3 regions of the Streptomyces cinnamoneus genome follow, and region 1 is predicted to be linked to each of the others. Evidence: riboswitches for the same ligand, from Rfam matches in the RefSeq annotation. Region 1 holds a riboswitch; each other region holds the start of a gene.

Region 1 (4,672 bases):
CGGAGGGCCAGCGCGAGGTGACGGTCTTGGTGCGGGTGTAGAAGCGGACGGCGTCCGGGCCGTGCTGGTTGAGGTCGCCGAAGCCGGACCGCTTCCAGCCGCCGAAGGTGTGGTAGGCCACGGGCACGGGGATGGGCACGTTGACCCCGACCATGCCGGTGTTCACCCGGCGGGTGAAGTCCCGGGCGGTGTCCCCGTCCCGGGTGAAGATCGCCACTCCGTTGCCGTACGGGTGCTCGCTCGGCAGCCGCAGGGCCTCCTCGTAGTCGGCGGCCCGGACGACGCTGAGCACCGGCCCGAAGATCTCCTCGCGGTAGATCCGCATGGCGGGCGTGACGTGGTCGAAGAGGGTCGCGCCGGCGAAGAACCCGTTCTCGTGGCCGGGCAGGACGAAACCGCGTCCGTCGACCACGAGTTCGGCGCCCTCGGTGGCGCCGATGCCGACGTAGCGGTGCACGCGGTCGAGGGCGTCGCGGCTCACCAGGGGGCCGAAGTCGGCGTCCGGGTCGTCGGAGCGGCCGATCCGCAGGGTGCCGATGCGCTCCTTGAGCCGGGTGACCAGCGCGTCGGCGGTCTCCTCGCCGACGGGCACGGCCACCGAGATGGCCATGCAGCGTTCGCCCGCCGAGCCGTAGCCGGCGCCGATCAGGGCGTCCACGGCCTGGTCGAGGTCGGCGTCCGGCATTACGATCATGTGGTTCTTGGCGCCGCCGAAGCACTGGGCGCGCTTGCCGTGGGCGGCGGCGGTGGCGTAGACGTGCGCCGCGATCTGGGTGGAGCCGACGAAGCCGACGGCCTGGACCCGGGGGTCCTCCAGCAGGGTGTCGACGGCCTCCTTGCCACCGTTGACGACGTTGAGCACGCCCGGCGGCAGGCCCGCCTCCAGGAAGAGCTCCGCGAGCCGCAGCGGTACGGACGGGTCGCGCTCGGACGGCTTGAGGACGAAGGAGTTCCCGCAGGCGATCGCGGGCGCCGCCTTCCACAGCGGGATCATCGCGGGGAAGTTGAACGGGGTGATCCCCGCGGTGACGCCGAGGGGGGCGCGCAGGGAGTGGACGTCGATGCCGGTGCCGGCGTTGTCGGTGAACTCACCCTTGAGCAGGTGCGGGATGCCGGCGGCGAACTCCACGACCTCCAGGCCCCGCTGGAGGTCGCCGTGCGCGTCGGCGACGGTCTTGCCGTGCTCGGAGGACAGCATCCGGGCCAGCGCGTCCCGTTCGCCCTCCACCAGCTGGAGGAACCGCAGCAGCACCCGGGCGCGGCGCTGCGGGTTCCACTCGCCCCACGCCACCTGCGCCTCCGCGGCGTCGGCGATCGCGGCAGCGGTCTCGTCGCGCCCGGCCAGGGGGACCCTGGCCTGCACGGAACCGGTGTTGGGGTCGTGGACGTCGGCGAAGAGCCCCGACGTTCCGGCCTGGCGCCTGCCGCCGATGAAATGGGTGAGTTCACGGACCATGGAAGCCTGCTCTCGTCGGAGGAGAAGCGGGGACGGGCACGGCCGGCCGGGCGGCGGCACCGGGGTGCGGCCGCGGGGCGGGCCGTGGGACGCGGAGGCCGAAGAGCCGCCGGGGCTCAGGGACGCGAGGGCGTCCGCGCGTGCTCCGCCGGATCACCAGGGTCGTGGGTACGGACCGGTGCCATGCGTGTCTGCTCCATCCTCGTGGGTCAACACGGAAGAACCCGCGGCCGGTATCCTGACTTCCGGGTCGTCGCGCGCCGCCCGCCGTCCCGACATCCCGCTCGTCGGTGGCGTGTCGCCGGCGGCACACTCCCCGGTCACAGTGGCGGGACCGTGCCGGACTCACACCGGCTTCCCCGCACCGCGGACCTTGCTGACGAACATATAGTTGGACGTCCTAGTAAGTACACCCCTGCCCACCCCTGTCCCGTGGAAGCGGCGTTCGCAGCCTTGGCAGGCCGCCCGCGGAAGATTCACAACAGTTGACAGAAGGCCAAGGTTGATGGCACGCGGTGCCACTGCCAGAGTCGTCGTGCGACCGGGGACCACCCGGCGGGCACCGCGAAGCGGCACGGCGCGCCGCGCGCGTCCGCTGGAAGTGCCCTCTTCCTTCGCCGGGTTGGCGGAGGTCGCGGGGTCAGCGGACGTTCGCAGGGTGCCGGACGTCCGGCGGGCGATCGCCGCGCGACACCGGGAGACGGAGCATGGCGCACGCGCAGGCGGCGGCAGCGGAATCCAGCCGTACGGCCGGGGCTGAGGGGCCCCGCCCGTCGCCGGGCCCGAGGGGGCCCGGGCTCGCAGGGGAGCGGGGCGCGGGACGGTGAGGGACCGTTCCGCGCCCCGGCGCACGTCCCGGTGCGGGTCAGGGGGCGCGGGCGCGCCGCGTGACCGGAATGCGAACAGCCCTGTCCCTCCCCGGTGTCGAGCGCCTAGGGTGGCCGGTGCAGCTGGTTCGCCCTGCCCGCCAGGCAGGCGCGTCGCAAGAGGGAACCCGGTGGGAATCCGGGACTGCCCCGCAGCGGTGAGCGGGAACGACCGCCGTCATGAGCACTGGGCCGCCAGGCCTGGGAAGCGACGGCCATTAGGTGCCTGCCCGTCGGCCGAGAGCCGGCGTGCGCCAGGCGTGCCCGCGAGTCCGAAGACCTGCCCGCTGTCCGTGCGCGACCCGGTCGCGCGCGGTCTCCCGGTGACCTCGAGGGCGGGTCGGCGTACAGCACCAGGCGGGAAGCGCGGCGTCGTGCCGTACCCGTCCGGACCGTCGTCCCTTCGCGCCCCCGCCAGGCCTCCGGGTTCCTGGACACGAAGCTCGCGAAGGAGAGTTCCTTGACCAGCACGACCGCAGCCGCGGCAGCCCGTGCCACCGTGTACGGCTACCCCCGGCAGGGCCAGGGCCGTGAACTGAAGAAGGCCGTCGAGGGGTACTGGAAGGGCACCGTCACCGCCGCCGCCCTCCGGGATACCGCCGCCGGGCTGCGCCGCGCCACCTGGCGGCAGCTCGCCGGGGCCGGCGTCCACGAGGTGCCCACCGGCGACTTCTCGTACTACGACCACGTCCTGGACACCAGCGTGATGGTCGGCGCGGTCCCCGCCCGGCACCGCGCCGCCGTCGAAGCCGACGCCCTGGACGGCTACTTCGCGATGGCGCGGGGCACCCAGGAGGTGGCGCCCCTGGAGATGACCAAGTGGTTCGACACCAACTACCATTACCTGGTCCCCGAACTCGGCCCCGACACCGTCTTCACCGCCGACTCCGCCAAGCAGGTCGGCGAGCTCGGGGAAGCCCTCGCGCTGGGCCTGGCCGCCCGGCCCGTCCTCGTCGGACCGGTCACCTACCTCCTGCTGGCCAAGCCCGCGCCCGGCGTGGCCGAGGGCTTCGAGCCGCTGACCCTCCTCGACCGGCTGCTGCCGGTGTACGCCGAGGTGCTGGCCGACCTGCGGGCCGCCGGCGCGGAGTGGGTGCAGCTCGACGAGCCCGCCCTGGTCCAGGACCGCACCCCGGCGGAGCTGAACGCCGCCGCCCGCGCCTACCGCGACCTGGGCCGCCTCACCGACCGGCCCAAGCTGCTCGTCGCCTCCTACTTCGACCGCCTCGGTGAGGCCCTGCCGGTCCTGGCCAAGGCCCCCGTCGACGGCCTCGCCCTCGACTTCACCCGCGCGGCCGCCGCCAACCTGGCCGCCCTCGCGGCCGTCGGCGGACTCCCGGGCAAACGCCTGGTCGCGGGCGTGGTCGACGGCCGCAACGTGTGGATCGACGACTTCGAGCAGTCCCTGTCGATCCTGGGCACCCTCCTCGGCCTCGCCGACCGCGTCGACGTGGCCGCCTCCTGCTCGCTGCTGCACGTCCCGCTGGACGCCACCGCCGAGCGGGACCTGGACCCGCAGGTCGCCCGCTGGCTCGCCTTCGCCCGCCAGAAGACGACCGAGGTCGTGACCCTCGCCAGGGGACTGGCCCAGGGCACCGACACCATCGCCGCGGAACTCGCCGCCAACCGCGCCGACCTGGCCTCCCGGGCCGGCTCGGCCCTCACCCGCGACCCGGCCGTCCGCGCCCGGGCCGCCGCCGTCACCGCCGCCGACGCACGCCGCTCGCAGCCCTACCCAGAGCGCACCGCCGCCCAGCGCGCCCACCTGGGACTGCCGCCGCTGCCCACCACGACCATCGGCTCCTTCCCGCAGACCGGCGAACTGCGCGCCGCGCGGGCCGGCCTGCGCGCCGGACGCCTCGACGAGGCCGCGTACGAGCAGCGCGTCGAGGCCGAGATCCGCGAGGTCGTGGCCTTCCAGGAAAAGGCCGGCATCGACGTCCTGGTGCACGGCGAGCCCGAACGCAACGACATGGTCCAGTACTTCGCCGAGCAGCTCACCGGCTACCTCGCCACCCAGCACGGCTGGGTCCAGTCCTACGGCACCCGCTACGTCCGCCCGCCGATCCTCGCCGGGGACGTCTCCCGCCCCGAGCCGATGACGCTCCGCTGGACGCGCTACGCCCAGTCGCTCACGCGGCGCCCCGTCAAAGGCATGCTCACCGGGCCCGTCACCATGCTCGCCTGGTCCTTCGTCCGCGACGACCAGCCGCTCGCCGACACCGCCCGCCAGGTCGCCCTCGCCCTGCGCGACGAGGTGGACGACCTGGAGGCGGCCGGCACCGCGGTGATCCAGGTCGACGAGCCCGCCCTGCGCGAGACGCTGCCGCTGCGGGAGGCCGACCGCCCG
Region 2 (4,672 bases), 1.4 Mb from region 1:
GTGGCGATGCTGTGGGTCGGCTCCTATGCCCGGGTCACCCCGTCCTTTATAGGAATCCCCTTCTTCTACTGGTACCAGATGCTGTGGGTCGTCATATCGACCCTGCTCACGGTCATCGCCTACGTGCTCGTACGACGTCATGAGCGGACGCGCGGAAGGGGTGCGGGCCGATGAAGGACGGCGTCAACGGCGTGGCACTCGCCGTGTTCATCTTCTTCTTCCTCGCGGTCACCGTCATGGGCTTCATGGCCGCGAAATGGCGGCGGGCCGAGAACGCGGAAAACCTCGACGAATGGGGCCTCGGCGGCCGTTCGTTCGGTACCTGGGTCACCTGGTTCCTGCTGGGCGGCGACCTCTATACCGCGTATACGTTCGTAGCCGTACCGGCCGCCATTTACGCGGGCGGCGCGGCCGGGTTCTTCGCGGTGCCGTACACGATCCTGTGCTATCCGCTGGTCTTCACCTTCCTCCCCCGCCTGTGGTCGGTCGCCCACCGGCACGGATACGTCACCTCCTCGGACTTCGTCCGGGGCCGGTTCGGCTCGAAGGGCCTCTCGCTCGCCCTGGCCCTGACCGGCATCCTCGCGACGATGCCGTACATCGCGCTGCAACTGGTGGGCATCCAGGCGGTGCTCGACGTCATGGGCGTCGGCGGCGGGGCGGACGCGAACTGGTTCGTCAAGGACCTTCCCCTGCTCATCGCCTTCGGCGTGCTCGCGGCGTACACCTACTCGTCCGGCCTGCGCGCACCGGCGCTGATCGCGTTCGTCAAGGACGCCCTGATCTACATCGTCATCGTGGTGGCGATCATCTACATCCCCATCAAACTGGGCGGATTCGACGACATCTTCGCGAAGGCGGGCGAGGCCTTCTCCGCAAAGAACCCGGCCACCGGCAAGCCGCGCGGCTCCCTCGTCCCCGGACCCGACGCCCAGTGGGCGTACGCCACGCTGGCCATGGGCTCCGCGATGGCCCTCTTCCTCTACCCCCACTCGGTGACGGCCGTCCTCTCCAGCAGGAGCCGCAACGTCATCCGCCGCAACACCACCATCCTCCCCCTCTACTCGCTCATGCTGGGCCTGCTGGCGATGCTGGGCTTCATGGCCATCGCGGCCGGGGTGAAGGTGAAGAACGGCCAGCTGGCGATCCCCCAGCTGTTCGAGGACATGTTCCCCGACTGGTTCACCGGCGTGGCCTTCGCGGCGATAGGCATCGGCGCGCTCGTCCCGGCGGCGATCATGTCGATCGCGGCGGCGAACCTCTTCACCCGCAACATCTACAAGGACTTCCTCAAGCCGGACGCGACGCCGGCGCACGAGGCGAAGGTGTCCAAGCTGGCCTCCCTGCTGGTGAAGGTGGGCGCGCTGGTCTTCGTCCTCACGATGGACAAAACAGTGGCCATCAATTTCCAGCTGCTGGGTGGCATCTGGATCCTCCAGACCGTCCCGGCCCTGGTGGGCGGGCTCTTCACGCGCTGGTTCCACCGCTGGGCGCTGCTGGCGGGCTGGGCGGCCGGCATGGCGTACGGGACCTGGCGGGCGTACGACACGCCGAGCGCGACCCAGGACCACTTCGGCAACACGAACCTGATCCCGCTGATCGGTGAGAAGGGATACATCGGTCTGACCGCCTTCGTCCTGAACGTCCTCGTGGTCGTCGTCCTCACCTTCGTCCTGAAGGCGGTGGGCGCCCCGGACGGCGTGGACCAGACGAAGCCGTCGGACTACACCGCCGACGCGGGCGACCCGGGCGTGGAGCGGGAGCTGCCCCCGGCGACGGCGGGGGTGCCGGGAGGCCACTGAGGCTTCCGCCTCCTCCACCCGAGCAGCCGCGGCCGACCGCGCCGCCCGGACCGGTTCCACCGGCCGGGCGGCGCGGTCGTTCGTCGTTCCCCCCACCCCCGCGCCGGGCCCGACGGGCGCCGACCGGGGCAACCTCCCCGGCACCCGGCCGGGGCCGGCCGAAGCACCCCCCGAAGGCCCCCAGCCACCCCTCTGGCGCCCTCGCCGCACCCTTCCCGTCACCCGGCACACCGGGGCCCCCGCGCGTCCTCCCACGCCCCGTGACGGCTCTCCCGGAACACCCCAACACCCCACCCCGCTACCACATTCCGCAACCACTTCATGACGGCCCGACACAACATGTGGGGGTGCCTCCGAGGCCCAGCACTAGATGTATGCTCGTGCTCGCTGTCGTCGCAGGGGAATCCGGTGGAAATCCGGAACTGTCCCGCAACGGTGTATGTGTGCGCATATACCAGGCGCACCTGAAGTCCGAGGACCTGCCGCCAGCGCGCCCACCACCGAGCCTGCCCTTGGCTCGGCTATGGGCGTTGAATTCGTCCGGGCCTCGAGGGGTGGGCCGGCGGACGCCTACGAGCCACGCCCTGGCACACGCCAGCGATGCGTGCCCGTAGGCGACCGTCGTGCGCTCCCAGACGCGGCCCACCCAGCCGAGCGAGGGAGAGCCCCACCGTGACCATCGCGCCCGCGGATCTAGAGTCAGGTCCCGTCTCAGCGAACGCGGAAGCGACCGGCGGCCCCGGGACCGCGCTGCTGCGGACCCTGACCGATCTCACCGCCGACCTTCCGGCCACCGACCCGGGCAAGGTCGCCGCCGCCGCGCTGCGCGGCCGGCACCCCGGTTCGGACGAGGCCGAGCTGCGGTCCCTCGCGACCGAGGCCGCGGCCGGGCTGATCGCCGAGGAGCCCGAGTACTCCCGGCTCGCCGCGCGGCTGCTCACCCGGGCCATCGCCGACGAGGCGGCCGGCCAGGGCGCGACCTCCTTCTCCGCCTCCGTCGAGGTCGGGCACCGCGAGGGCCTGATCGCCGACGAGACGGCCGCCTTCGTGCGGACGCACGCCGCCCGGCTGGACGCCCTCGTGGACGCCGCCCTCGCCGACGGCGCCGACGACCGCTTCGGCTACTTCGGCCTGCGCACCCTGCACAGCCGCTACCTGCTGCGCCACCCCATCCACCGCGACGTGATCGAGACCCCGCAGCACTTCCTGCTGCGCGTGGCCTGCGGTCTGGCCGAGAACCACTCGGAGCAGGCCCTGGACGACGTCGCGGAGCTGTACCGGCTGACCAGCACGCTGTCGTACCTGCCCTCCTCCCCCACGCTCTTCAACTCCGGCACCCGCCACCCGCAGATGTCGTCCTGCTACCTGCTGGACTCGCCGCTGGACGAGCTGGACTCGATCTACGACCGCTACCACCAGGTGGCGCGGCTGTCGAAGCACGCGGGCGGCATCGGCCTGTCCTACTCCCGCATCCGCTCCCGCGGCTCGCTCATCCGCGGCACCAACGGCCACTCCAACGGCATCGTGCCGTTCCTGCGGACGCTCGACGCCTCCGTCGCGGCCGTCAACCAGGGCGGCCGCCGCAAGGGCGCGGCCTGCGTCTACCTGGAGACCTGGCACGCGGACATCGAGGAGTTCCTGGAGCTCCGCGACAACACCGGTGAGGAGGCCCGCCGCACCCACAACCTCAACATCGCGCACTGGATCCCGGACGAGTTCATGCGCCGCGTCGAGGCGGACGCGGACTGGTCGCTGTTCTCCCCCGCGGACACCCCGGACCTGGTCGACCTCTACGGCGACGAGTTCGACGCCGCGTACCGCGCCTACGAGGCCGCGGGCAAGGCCGTCAAGCAGATCCCGGCCCGGGTGCTCTACGCCCGCATGATGCGCACCCTCGCGCAGACCGGCAACGGCTGGATGACGTTCAAGGACGCCGCCAACCGCACCGCCAACCAGACGGCCGAGAAGGGCAAGGTCGTCCACTCCTCGAACCTCTGCACCGAGATCCTCGAGGTCACCGACGACGGCGAGACCGCCGTCTGCAACCTCGGCTCGGTCAACCTCGCCGCCCACTTGGGCACCGACGGCGAGATGGACTGGGAGAAGCTCGACCGCACGGTCCGCACGGCCGTCACGTTCCTCGACCGCGTCGTGGACATCAACTTCTACCCGACCGAGCAGGCCGGCAACTCCAACAGCCGCTGGCGCCCGGTGGGCCTGGGCCTGATGGGTCTGCAGGACGTCTTCTTCCGCCTGCGCCTGCCCTTCGACTCCGCCGAGGCGAAGGAGCTGTCGACCCGGATCTCCGAGCGGATCATGCTCGCGGCGTACGAGGCGTCCGCCGACCTCGCCGAGCGGCACGGCCCGCACCCGGCCTGGTCCGCCACCCGCACCGCGCGCGGCGTGCTGCACCCCGACCACTACCCGAACGCCGTCCCCGGCTGGGCGGACCGCTGGGAGGCGCTGCGCGCGCGCATCGGCGAGGTCGGCATGCGCAACTCGCTGCTGCTGGCGATCGCCCCGACGGCGACCATCGCCTCCATCGCGGGCGTCTACGAGTGCATCGAGCCGCAGGTCTCCAACCTCTTCAAGCGCGAGACGCTCTCGGGTGAGTTCCTCCAGGTCAACACCTACCTGGTGGAGGACCTGAAGAAGCTCGGCGTGTGGGACCGCACGACCCGTGACGCCATGACCGACGCCAACGGCTCGATCCAGGACATGAAGTGGATCCCGCAGGAGGTGCGCGACCTGTACCGCACCGCCTGGGAGATCCCGCAGCGCTTCCTGATCGACATGGCCGCGGCCCGCACCCCGTACCTGGACCAGAGCCAGTCGCTGAACCTCTTCATGGCCTCGCCCACCATCGGCAA
Region 3 (4,672 bases), 4.4 Mb from region 1:
GTCGGCGGGGATGCCGGGGGGTATGGGCCCGCCCGCCCCGGTGCGGCCGCGCGCGGTCCTCGCGTCCTCTTCTGGAACCCTCATCGGCTTGCCCCTCCGGTCGGTGTCCGCCGCACCCCGACCCCGTTCACCTTCCGTTCACCCAGGGTCCCTACGGTCGCCGCGTACTGACCATCGAACTGATTGCCTGGGTGAATGGAAAACATCACGCTTCTCATCGGGATCGTGATCGTCACGGCCTTGGTGTTCGACTTTACGAACGGCTTCCACGACACGGCCAACGCCATGGCCACCACCATCTCCACCGGGGCGCTCAAGCCCAAGGCCGCGGTGGCGATGTCGGCGGTTCTCAACCTCGTCGGCGCGTTCCTCTCGGTGGAGGTCGCCAAGACGATCTCCGGCGGCATCATCGACGAGAGTGCCGGCATCCGACCAGAGGTGATCTTCGCCGGGCTCGTCGGCGCCATCGTCTGGAACCTGGTGACGTGGCTGGTGGGCCTGCCCTCCAGTTCCTCCCACGCCCTCTTCGGTGGTCTGATCGGCGCGACGATCGTCTCCGTCGGCTTCGACGCGGTCAACGCCGACAAGATCGTGATGAAGGTCCTCATCCCGGCCGTCGCCGCGCCCCTCGTGGCCGGCCTCGCCGCGACGGCCGCCACGCGCCTGACGTACCGCCTGACCAAGGGGCGGGACGAGCAGGAGACCGCCAAGGGCTACCGCGCCGGCCAGATCGCCTCGGCCGCCCTGGTCTCCCTCGCCCACGGCACCAACGACGCCCAGAAGACCATGGGCGTGATCACCCTCGCGCTGGTCGCCGGCGGCGTCGTGGCCCCGCACTCCGACCCGCCCCTGTGGGTCATCGTCTCCGCGGGCCTGGCCATCGCGCTCGGCACGTACCTGGGCGGCTGGCGCATCATCCAGACGCTCGGCAAGGGCCTCACCGACATCAGGCCGGCCCAGGGCTTCGCCGCCCAGACCGGTGCCGCCACGGTGATCCTCGCCTCCTCGCACATCGGCTTCGCGCTCTCCACCACCCAGGTCTGCTCCGGCTCGATCATGGGCGCCGGCCTCGGCCGCAAGGGCGGCGTGGTGCGCTGGTCGACCGCCGGCCGCATGGTCGCCGCCTGGGTCCTGACCCTGCCCGCCGCGGGCCTGGTCGCCGGTGGCGCGGCCCTCCTCGCCGACCAGGGCGACTGGGGCGTGGCCGCGGTCGCCGTCCTCGGCCTGGCCGTGTCCGGCGCGATCTGGGCGGCCTCCCGCCGCAAGCCGGTCTCCCACGACACGGTCAACGACCTCAACGTGCCGCAGGGCCTGCCCGCCGAGCCGGCCGGTGTCGTCACCGCCGCCCTCCAGGCCGTCGCCCCGCCGCCGGCCGGCCCCCTGTCCGCCGTCCCGGCCGCCCCCGCGGCCCAGACCGCAGCTCCCGCCGCCGCGACGGCGACGAGCTGAGGAACCGGAAACCAAGGAACCCCGCATGCACATCAACTGGGAAGCCCTCGGCCAGGTCTTCGGCGTCAGCCTCGTGGTCACCGTCGGTCTCGTGGGCGTCTTCACCCTCGGCATCATCGGTACGTCCCCCCGCAAGCCCCAGGAGCAGCCGGACGGCACCGTCGCCGCGGTCGCCGGCCCGGCCGCGCTCGTGCGCACCGGCGCGTACGCCTGCTACGCCCTGTGCGCGGCCGCCGTGGGCTACGGCATCTACCTCATCGTCGCCTGACGCGGGGACAGCCCCGCGCGTGAAGCGCCGGTCCGGCAGCCGCCGGGCCGGCGCTTCGTCGTTTCCGCGCGCCCCGTGGCCGGAGCCCGGTCACGGGGCGGTGGACCCACCGGCCCCACTGCCCCACGGCCGCCTCATCGCAGGTCAGGGTGAGTTGACGCCCGTTCCCGGGCCGTGGTGGACTTCCGGAGCCAAAACGGCGACAGCAGAGGAAGCCGGTGCGAGTCCGGCGCGGTCCCGCCACTGTCACCGGGGAGCGCACCCCCAAGCGATGGCCACGGCGTGAGCCGGAAGGCCGGGGGCGGCGTGGATCCGGGAGCCAGGAGACTCTGGTCGCCGTCACGTCGAGCCAGGGCGCGGACCCTGAGTGAGGACACAAGCCGGCCATGCCCTTCTGCGGTTTCGCCTGCGGCACCGCCCTCGGCTATCTCGCCGACCTCGTCTTCGGCGACCCCCGCCGCGGCCACCCGGTGGCCGCCTTCGGGCGCGCCGCGCACGCCGTCGAACAGCGCCTGTGGCGCGACCACCGCGGCCACGGCGCCCTGCACACCCTCGTCTGCGCGGGCGGCGCCGTGGCCGGCGCCGGACTGCTGGCCCGCGCCGTACGCGGCCGCCGCGCCCCCGGCGTCGCCCTGACCGCCGCCGCCACCTGGGCCGTGCTGGGCGGGACGTCGCTGGGCCGGGAGGCGCGGGCCATCGGCGGTGCGCTCGCCGCGGGCGACATCGAGGTCGCCCGGGAGCGGCTGCCGCACCTGTGCGGGCGCGACCCGCAGGCCCTGGACGGGCAGCAGATCGCCCGGGCCGTCGTGGAGTCCGTCGCCGAGAACACCTCCGACGCCGTCGTGGGCGCCCTGTTCTGGGGCGCGCTGGGCGGGGTGCCGGGGCTGGCGGGCTTCCGGGCGGTGAACACGCTGGACGCGATGGTGGGTCACAAGTCGCCCCGCCACCGCCGCTTCGGCTGGGCGTCCGCCCGGCTCGACGACGTCGTGGGCTGGCCCGGTGCCCGGCTCACCGCCGCCCTCACCGTGCTCGCGGGCCCCGACCCGCGCGGTGCCTGGCGGGTGGCCCGCCGTGACGCCTCCCGCCACCCCAGTCCCAACGCCGGCCCGGTCGAGGCCGCCTTCGCCGGCGCCCTGGGCGTGCGGCTCGGCGGCACGCTCGCCTACGCCGGGCGCGTCGAGCACCGGCCCGTGCTGGGCGCGGAGCTGCGTCCGGTCCGGGTGGCCGACATCGAGCGCGCGGTGCGGCTCTCGCGCCGGGTGTCGCTGCTGGCCGTGGGCACCGCCATCGGCGGCCGTGCGCTGGGCAGCCTTGTGAAGAGCGCCGCGGCGTCGGCCGCGAGGAGGAGGAACCGGTGACAGCTCCAAGGGGCGGGGGCCTGCTGGTGGCGGGGACCACCTCGGACGCGGGCAAGAGCGTGGTGACCGCCGGCATCTGCCGCTGGCTGGTCCGCAGGGGCGTCAAGGTCGCGCCGTTCAAGGCGCAGAACATGTCGCTCAACTCGTACGTGACGCGCGAGGGCGCGGAGATAGGGCGTGCCCAGGCGATGCAGGCCGCCGCCGCGCGCGTCGAGCCGAGCGCGCTGATGAACCCGGTGCTGCTCAAACCCGGCGGGGACCGGAGCAGCCAGGTCGTGCTGATGGGCAAGCCGGTGGGCGAGCTCAGCGCGCGCGGCTACCACGCGGGGCGCCAGGAGCAGCTGTTCGGGACGGTGACCGCGTGCCTTGAGGAGCTGCGGCGGACGCACGACGCGGTGATCTGCGAGGGCGCGGGCAGCCCGGCCGAGATCAACCTGCGGCGGAGCGACATCGTCAACATGGGCGTCGCCCGCGCGGGCCGGCTGCCCGTCGTCGTGGTCGGCGACATCGACCGGGGTGGCGTCTTCGCGTCCTTCTTCGGCACGACGGCCCTGCTCTCGCCCGAGGACCAGAAGCTGATAGCGGGCTACGTCGTCAACAAGTTCCGCGGCGACGTGACGCTGCTGGAGCCGGGGCTGGAGATGCTGCGCGGCCTGACCGGGCGGCCCACGCTGGGCGTGCTGCCGTTCGCCCACGGGCTCGGCATCGACGAGGAGGACGGCCTGCGGGTGTCGCTGCGCGGGGCGGTCCGCGAGTCGGTGGTCGCCCCGCCGTACGGCACCGACGTGCTGCGGGTCGCGGTGTGCGCCGTTCCGCTGATGTCGAACTTCACGGACGTGGACGCGCTGGCCGCGGAGCCGGGCGTGGTGGTGCGGTTCGTGGACCGGGCCGAGGAACTGGCCGACGCGGACCTGGTGGTGGTGCCGGGGACGCGCGGCACCGTGAAGGCCCTGGCGTGGCTGCGCGAGCGCGGCCTGGCGGACGCGCTGAAGCGGCGCGCCGCGGAGGGCCGCCCGGTGCTGGGCGTGTGCGGCGGCTTCCAGGTGCTGGGCGAGCGCATCGACGACGAGGTGGAGTCCCGGGCGGGCACGGTCGAGGGGCTGGGCCTGCTGCCGGTGCGGGTGCGGTTCGCGGTGGAGAAGACCCTGGCCCGGCCGGCCGGCAAGGCGCTGGGCGAGCACGTCGAGGGGTACGAGATCCACCACGGCGTCGCCGAGGTCCTGGACGGGGAACCGTTCTTGGACGGCTGCCGGGTGGGTGCGGTGTGGGGGACGCACTGGCACGGCTCGCTGGAGAGCGACGGCTTCCGGCGGGCGTTCCTGCGCGAGGTCGCACGGGCGGCGGGCCGGGCGTTCGTGCCGGCGCCCGACACGTCCTTCGCCGCGCTGCGCGAGGAACAGCTGGACCGGCTGGGCGATCTGATCGAGGAGCACGCGGACACGGACGCGCTGCTGCGGCTGATCGGGGACGGGGTCCCGGCGGGGCTGCCGTTCATCCCGCCGGGGGCGCCGTGATGAGCGGCCCACCATCCCCACGGAAGCGGGGAGCGGACAACACGCGGACCGTCGTCGCCTCGGCGGTGCCGGGGGTGCATCCC

What was found. A riboswitch is a leader RNA that binds a small molecule or an ion and turns the genes downstream of it on or off. The one in region 1 is predicted to bind cobalamin.
Region 2: it holds a riboswitch for cobalamin, as region 1 does, so the genes downstream of both, CYQ11_RS21195 (ribonucleoside-diphosphate reductase subunit alpha) here and CYQ11_RS26655 (CoA-acylating methylmalonate-semialdehyde dehydrogenase) in region 1, are expected to answer to the same signal.
Region 3: it holds a riboswitch for cobalamin, as region 1 does, so the genes downstream of both, CYQ11_RS06885 (cobalamin biosynthesis protein) here and CYQ11_RS26655 (CoA-acylating methylmalonate-semialdehyde dehydrogenase) in region 1, are expected to answer to the same signal.

The regions. Positions count from the first base shown of each region.
Region 1 covers NZ_PKFQ01000001.1:6,062,491-6,067,162, forward strand. Annotated here, with positions in the region: gene CYQ11_RS26655 (CoA-acylating methylmalonate-semialdehyde dehydrogenase) at 1-1,456, opposite strand, end outside; cobalamin riboswitch at 1,668-1,840, opposite strand; cobalamin riboswitch at 2,404-2,613, shown strand; gene metE (5-methyltetrahydropteroyltriglutamate--homocysteine S-methyltransferase) at 2,783-4,672, shown strand, end outside.
Region 2 covers NZ_PKFQ01000001.1:4,704,741-4,709,412, reverse strand. Annotated here, with positions in the region: gene CYQ11_RS21205 (DUF3311 domain-containing protein) at 1-174, shown strand, start outside; gene mctP (monocarboxylate uptake permease MctP) at 171-1,802, shown strand; cobalamin riboswitch at 2,173-2,303, shown strand; gene CYQ11_RS21195 (ribonucleoside-diphosphate reductase subunit alpha) at 2,475-4,672, shown strand, end outside.
Region 3 covers NZ_PKFQ01000001.1:1,674,820-1,679,491, forward strand. Annotated here, with positions in the region: gene CYQ11_RS06870 (class II aldolase/adducin family protein) at 1-84, opposite strand, end outside; gene CYQ11_RS06875 (inorganic phosphate transporter) at 196-1,449, shown strand; gene CYQ11_RS06880 (hypothetical protein) at 1,475-1,717, shown strand; cobalamin riboswitch at 1,927-2,046, shown strand; gene CYQ11_RS06885 (cobalamin biosynthesis protein) at 2,104-3,075, shown strand; gene CYQ11_RS06890 (cobyric acid synthase) at 3,072-4,589, shown strand.